3 regions of the Bacteroides helcogenes P 36-108 genome follow, and region 2 is predicted to be linked to each of the others. Evidence: riboswitches for the same ligand, from Rfam matches in the RefSeq annotation. Region 2 holds a riboswitch; each other region holds the start of a gene.
The links. A riboswitch is a leader RNA that binds a small molecule or an ion and turns the genes downstream of it on or off. The one in region 2 is predicted to bind cobalamin.
Positions count from the first base shown of each region.

Region 1: another riboswitch for cobalamin. It lies ahead of BACHE_RS08745 (TonB-dependent receptor plug domain-containing protein); the one in region 2 lies ahead of BACHE_RS11650 (ribonucleoside-diphosphate reductase subunit alpha).
Region 3: another riboswitch for cobalamin. It lies ahead of BACHE_RS11020 (TonB-dependent receptor plug domain-containing protein); the one in region 2 lies ahead of BACHE_RS11650 (ribonucleoside-diphosphate reductase subunit alpha).

Region 1 covers NC_014933.1:2,194,553-2,196,828, reverse strand. Annotated here, with positions in the region: gene BACHE_RS08745 (TonB-dependent receptor plug domain-containing protein) at 1-1,146, opposite strand, end outside; cobalamin riboswitch at 1,211-1,413, opposite strand; partial or broken gene BACHE_RS18065 (sensor histidine kinase) at 1,456-2,145, opposite strand; gene BACHE_RS16645 (hypothetical protein) at 2,118-2,276, opposite strand, start outside.
Region 2 covers NC_014933.1:2,859,193-2,861,468, reverse strand. Annotated here, with positions in the region: gene BACHE_RS11650 (ribonucleoside-diphosphate reductase subunit alpha) at 1-1,212, opposite strand, end outside; cobalamin riboswitch at 1,280-1,494, opposite strand; gene BACHE_RS11645 (carbon-nitrogen hydrolase family protein) at 1,661-2,276, shown strand, end outside.
Region 3 covers NC_014933.1:2,718,573-2,720,848, forward strand. Annotated here, with positions in the region: gene BACHE_RS11020 (TonB-dependent receptor plug domain-containing protein) at 1-1,330, opposite strand, end outside; cobalamin riboswitch at 1,393-1,594, opposite strand; cobalamin riboswitch at 1,726-1,933, shown strand; gene accC (acetyl-CoA carboxylase biotin carboxylase subunit) at 2,113-2,276, shown strand, end outside.

The DNA of each region.
Region 1 (2,276 bases), 660 kb from region 2:
CAATGACGTCAGATAACTGAACCGCTGGGGATACTGGCAATTTCTCAGAGTAGTGGACAAGTCATTATAGCTGAAATCTTGCGCTAATGAAAAAGAGAGATTGCGTATGGGGCTTGTCCATAAGGTTGCAGTCAGATATGTTTCCGTCTGGCGAAAACGGTCATCTGTAATACCGGACGCTTCATTATTGTAGTCTTTGTTCCAAGTATAATTAAACTTCCCACCCACTTTCAGCTTCCAATGATCAGAGAAACGGTTTTCATAGGCTGCTTGCGCAAAATAATTACGATCATATAACCGTTCCGCAGCATAAATATTGTCATAAACCACACCACCGGGAAGCCCTCGTTCCGAATCAAACAAATAAAGTTTCACGCTCAGATCCTGCTTAGCATTTAAACTCAGATAAGAGTTTAGTTCTGCACGCCAAGAACTTATATCGCTATTGTTGCGTTTTTCATTAATCAAAGCCGTGCCGTTCCATAATTTAAAAGGATAATTTCCATCGGCTCTCAGATAATCAACGTATGCAGACAGACTGAGCTTTCCGTTTAGACGCTGCGCATAAAGCAAAGAAGGATTGACCAATCCAAAGGAACCCGCTTTTAAATTAGTCGTCAGTTGACGTGATTTTTCGGATAGTCCGGGACGGAGTGTCTCAATATTCAAAGTACCTGCAGAAGCAAACGTTTTGGCAGATTGATATATATCATCAGATTGACCGATCGTCAAATAGAGCAAAGAAACATTGTCCAAAGAGAAACGGGATATATCAACTTGACCGGACTGACAATCGCTTATTGCCACACCGTCATAATTCACTCCCGTATGCTGTGCACCAAGACTACGCACAGAAATAGTTTTTAAGCCGCCAATCCCTCCATAATCTTTTACGCTGACTCCCGTAAAGTGCTTCACTGCTTCTGCAACTCCTTGTACACCTATTCTCTCCATCTGTTCCCTTCTCATAATCTGGATTGGAGCAGCAGTTGTCATATTGGAAATTATTTTTGGGGCACGCACAATTACTTCATCAATAGAATGTACTCTATTCGTAACTGTATCCGGAACAGCATCTTGAGCAGTAAGACAAAAGATATTCATACTACATAAGAATATGCAAGTATTCAATATTCTATATTTCATACCACAAAATACCTGTGACTATTTTAAACTATCTTACACACTGCCCGCTTTCCTCGAACGGACAATTTTTTGACTGTGTTTTGCAGGTCTTCTGACTTACTCCGGACTTTCCGCCTTCCCACCGTATAAATATCGGCAGTGGCACAGGTAGTTGGCAAATCCTTCAATATGAGTTCACAGCAGCGGGACTGTCCGGGACTTGCACCCGATTCCCTTTTCATCCTTTCCCCGAATGGAGAACACGGAACAAAACACTGGCAAATATAGGAATAATATCTAAAACAAAAATATCTTAAGCTCTGATCTCCATTATTTTTTGAATACAATTGCAGCCTTTGTGGGGATCCATGCCCAAAAGCAGGAGCCATGTCCTTCCTCTGAGGTGAAATTTATCCTTCCATCACAAACCTCAATGATGGTCTTACAGATGGAAAGTCCAAGTCCCGTGCCCTGCACAAACGGATTCAGCTTCTCAAAACGCCAGAAAACGAGATACTGTTTGTCAGTAGGAATACCTGCCCCGGCATCTTTCACATAAATGCGAATGCCGTCTCCATCCCATATATATTCCATTTTGATATACCCCTTTTGCGTGTGCTTAATGGAATTGGTCACAAAATTGGTAAGAATCTGTGCTATGCGTGACCAGTCAAGATAAATCCAGCAACTGCTGTATGGATTTTGTATGATGAACCGCACTTCCGGGCTCTACAAACGTTGCTGCAATGATACTCCTAAATAATCGAAATAACCGGCCATATCAAAATATTCGCGATGAAATGACATCGCTCCCGACTCTATGCGCGAAAGGTCAAGAATATCATTAATCAGATTCAATAGCAACTCATTGTTCGTATTGATAATCTATATTTCCTGCAGATCCTCCGTAGTTTGAAATAAACCGGAAAAACCGACAATAGCATTAAGCGGAGTACGGATTTCATGGCTCATATTAGCCAAAAACACAGATTTCATTTTGTCTGACTGTAAAGCTCGTTCTGTCTCATGCTCCAACCGATGCTGCGTGAGAATAAGGTCTGGATGTCACGCAGCAGCCCGGAGTAAGCCGTAATCTTTCCCGAATTGTTCCGTAGTGGCATTCCATTGACCATCACATATTGTGCTTCTTG
Region 2 (2,276 bases):
GAATTCCGGCAAGTCTTTATGCCATACATCCAGATAGACAGCAACAGCTCCTTGACGCATGCCCAATTGATCAACAGCTACGGCTGTGTCATTAACAAGTTTCATCCAACGAATTACTCCGCCTGCCACACCTTTAAATCCCCGTATATTGCCTCCGGAAGCACGCACTTTACCAAAATACAGTCCCATTCCACCTCCGAATTTGCTGACCATAGCAAAATTGTCTATACTGCGATAGATGCCTTCTAAACTATCGGGAACAGTATCAATAAAACAGCTTGATAGTTGGTGATAGGGCTTACGGGCATTGGCCATAGTAGGTGTTGCCATCGTTGCCTCCAAACAGCTTAACAGATCATAGATTTTTTTTACCCATGACATTCGGTTTTTGTTTTCAGGCATGGCAAGATGGAGAGCTATTCCCAAATACATTTCTTGTACAGATTCAATCAGTTGATGTGAACGGGTACGAATCAGGTAACGTTTGGCGAGTAAATCCAACCCGGAATAATTAAGTAATTTGTCTCGTTCACTACATAAAAATCCCTCGGCTTCTTCAATTTCCTGAGGAGAATAAGCAGCTAATATATAGTCTCCATACAATCCTTCATTTGTCAGAAAGCACAACTTTTCATAAAAAGAATGTATTCCGGCAACTCCTTCTTGCTCTTTCAATTCCTTGCTTAATTGGAAGTTAAGTATCCGTGCGGCAATAAACTCCCAATCAGGAGCTTCCTGAGTAGTCAATTCTATGGCTGCCTTGACGAGTGCGGTTAACCGTTCTTTTGATGCCATTTCTGGTTTGTAGAAGCTGGAAAATTTTTCTGCAAGCATAATCAGACTGTATTCATTGCAAGTAAAATCCTGTTGAATACTTTTCAGTATATCCATTAATGTAGTGTCGCCAACTTCATTTACTATATTGTTGAGGGCTTTTCTTCGTTCTGTCCGTTGCCAGCGGTAAAGGATGTAGTTTTTGGCTTCTGTATAAAAGCCATGTTCCATCAAGCATCGTTCTACTTCATCCTGAATCCGTTCGACATTTCGGTTTTCCATATTGCCGTCAACGAAATTCTCTACTTCTCTTACCAGAATATATATAGTTTCATCAGTTACTTTCTGTCCGGTGCTGATAAAACTTTTCCGTATTGCAGTGGCAATCTTTTCCTTGTCATAGGGTTCTCTTGTCCCATTTCTCTTGGTTATTTCCATGAGATAGTCTTTTTTATTGTGATTTTTAATGTTTCTTTCGCACTGTATCCCTAATCCCACGAGTGGAAACAGCCTTTAATGAGTGGCAGGTCTTCTGACTTACTCCTTATTTCCGATGCCTTCCCGTTTCCCTCTTTTTAACTTGCAAGACTCAGTGGCAGTAGTTATATCAGAAACATTGATGGAGTTTCACAGCAGCGGGACTGTTCGGGATTTGCACCCGATTCCCTTTTAATCCGAATGACCGATCGGCCTTCCGAAACCAATTCGGGAGCAAAGATAAAAAATAAATGTAACCGTTACAGTATTGATGTTATTAAAATAGCAAAACTTTCTACTGAAAATACAATGATTGTGTTTGGGAAGCCGAGAATATCTTCTTTCAAGAGAATAATGTATGGTTATAAAACGTACCTTTGCAGCATTTTTAACAAGATAGCAGTATTTTATGGAAACACCTAAAATCAATAAAGTACAGATACGTAATCTGATGATTAAGGACTACGAGCAATTGGCACAATCATTCACACGTGTATATTCGGATGGAAGTGATGTATTCTGGACTCACAAGCAGATAGAAAAACTGATTCGTATTTTCCCTGAAGGACAAATTGTGACGGTGGTGGATGAGAAGATCGTGGGCTGTGCTCTTAGTATTATTGTAAATTATGATGATGTAAAAAATGATCATACCTATGCACAAGTGAATACCCACAATCCTGAAGGGAACATCCTTTATGGCATCGAAGTGTTTATTCATCCCCAATATCGCGGCTTGCGTCTGGCACGTCGCATGTACGAATATCGAAAAGAGCTGTGTGAACAATTGAATCTCAAAGCAATAATGTTCGGAGGGCGCATACCCAATTACTATAAATATGCCGACCAACTCCGTCCCAAGGAATATATAGACAAGGTCCGTCAAAAAGAAATTTATGATCCGGTACTGACTTTTCAGCTTTCCAATGACTTCCATGTCCGTAAGGTAATGCGTAATTATCTTCCCAATGATGAAGAATCCAAGCACTACGCTTGCCTTTTGCAATGGGATAATATTTATTATC
Region 3 (2,276 bases), 140 kb from region 2:
CTTCTGAATAGGTTGCACGCAGATTAAATTGTCCCAGTTTGTAGAGGGCGGAGATCTTGGGAGTCAGTCGTGTGCCGAAATTTTGGCTCACGGTTAGCCGTACGCCTGCAGTTATGTTCAGTTGATTGATTGGCGACCATTCATCTTGGGCATAGAATGAGGTAGTGCAGTCAGATACATCTTCTTCGTCTAATCTGCGTGGAGCGTCCAGCCAGTTTATTTCTGTATCGGTTCCTACGCTTAGGCGGTTGAAGTGGGGCAGATTGAACACTCCCTTCAATTGGATGAGCAGTCGCTTCTGATTACTTTGCAGCCCTTCATCACCGGGATAATATGGAAAACTGATTTCCTTGCCGTTTTCATCATATACTTTGTCCCAAGTATCTTGGGTGTAGGCATAATAATAAGCATGGCTGTCATAATGGAGATCCATTGTGACATTGTTGCTGTTTTTCAGTTTCAGTTTTCCGCCTGTCGAGGTGGAAACATTACGATAGAGGAAATCATAGGTTTTGTATTCGGGATGTCCACAAGGGCGATAGATACGTTTGCGATAGAAGCTTCCGTCTGCATAAATATAAAGTTTCTTGGTGGCTTGATAGTCGAAATGTTGTGACACTTCCCAATCTGTATATCGGTTTACGGTTTTGTTATTTGAATTTGTCACTGGTTTTTCAAAACGATTTGGATTTTCATAGGTAGTGTTCTGCCATCCGTCAGAATGCTTCAGTTGGAAACCTGTGCCTGAAGTCCATTTTCCGGATTTGAATTGCAGAGTGTTGGATTGGCGCACTTCACCGTAAGAACCGCTGCGGGTAGTGTTTTCTATCAACAGACTCTCTTGGTGTTTTTTGATGATAATGTTCACCACACCGGCTATGGCATCACTCCCATAGAGGGCTGATGAAGCTCCTTTCACGATTTCAATACGTTCTATGCGGTTTGGATCTATCAGTCCCAGATTATTTTGTCCACCTATGTCACCATGTATTTTTTTGCCGTTTATGAGCAGTAGCACATATCCGTTTCCTAATCCACCAAGTTGCATATTAGAGCCCATTTCACTTTGGTTGAAGTCGAATGCCGGACATAATCCGGTCAAAATATCTTCCAGAGAAGCGCCACCGTAGTTATCCAGCATTTTGCGATTAATAACTTCTGTCTGTACAGGGACATCTTTTAAATAATGTTCTGTACCGGTTCCGGTTACTACTACTTCCTGTAGCATGAGCGACAATTCTTTTTCGCTCTTATTCTCAATGATGCTTTGTGCCATAATGGGCTGCACAGCACATAGCAGCATTGTCCCAAGCCAATACTTGTGTTTCATCGTTTACCGATTTTCTTTGATAAATAATACGGTACGTCGCTTCTTGTCCTGAAAGCTACGTGCTTTGGTTATGGAAGTTGGTAGGTATTCTGGCTTTCCTCTGTCCGCACAGCCTTCCCATAAGGTTTCAGTTACAGTGGCTTTGTAGTTACAGACATTTATCTGAGAGGATTACAGCTGCAGGTACAGCTCCGGTTTTACACCGGATTCCCTTGCATCGGTAGGCAGGTATGCTTTCCGATTGCCAATTCCAGAAACAAAGATAACGACTTTTATACATTTTTCAATATTTACTCGGACTTAATTTTGTTTTTCTATGTCTTTTCATAAAATTGTCCGTATCTGAGTGAAGGAAAAATAAACAGCTATTTTTTTGTATTGCATGTTGTTTCCATTATCTTTGCCCCCGAATTGGTTCCGAATGAATGATTCTGTCATTCGGATTAAAAGGGAATCGGGTGCAAATCCCGGACAGTCCCGCTGCTGTGAAACTCTGCTAAAATCTTGGAAAAAACCTTTGCCACTGATAGTTTATTGTGTAATATCGGGAAGGCTTCAAGATTAGGAGTCAGTCAGAAGACCTGCCATTCATTAAAGGCTGCCTTTACTCGTGGGATTAGGAAGACAGTACGAAAGAATAAGTTAACATTAAAATCTAAGAGAGATGCCTATGCAAAAGGTATGTCCGGGTTGTGGTGCAGCAAATTGAATGTATGCACGATGATATATTGTTCTGTCAGCAATGACAGAATATACCTTTATATACTTTAAAGAAAAAAGAAATGATAAAGAAAGTATTGATAGCCAACAGGGGCGAAATTGCATTGCGCGTAATGCGCTCGTGCCGTGAAATGGGATTACTTGCAGTAGCGATCTTTTCTGATGCCGACCGCACCTCACACCATGTAATGTATGCCGATGAAGCTTATCCGATAGGAGGGGCAGC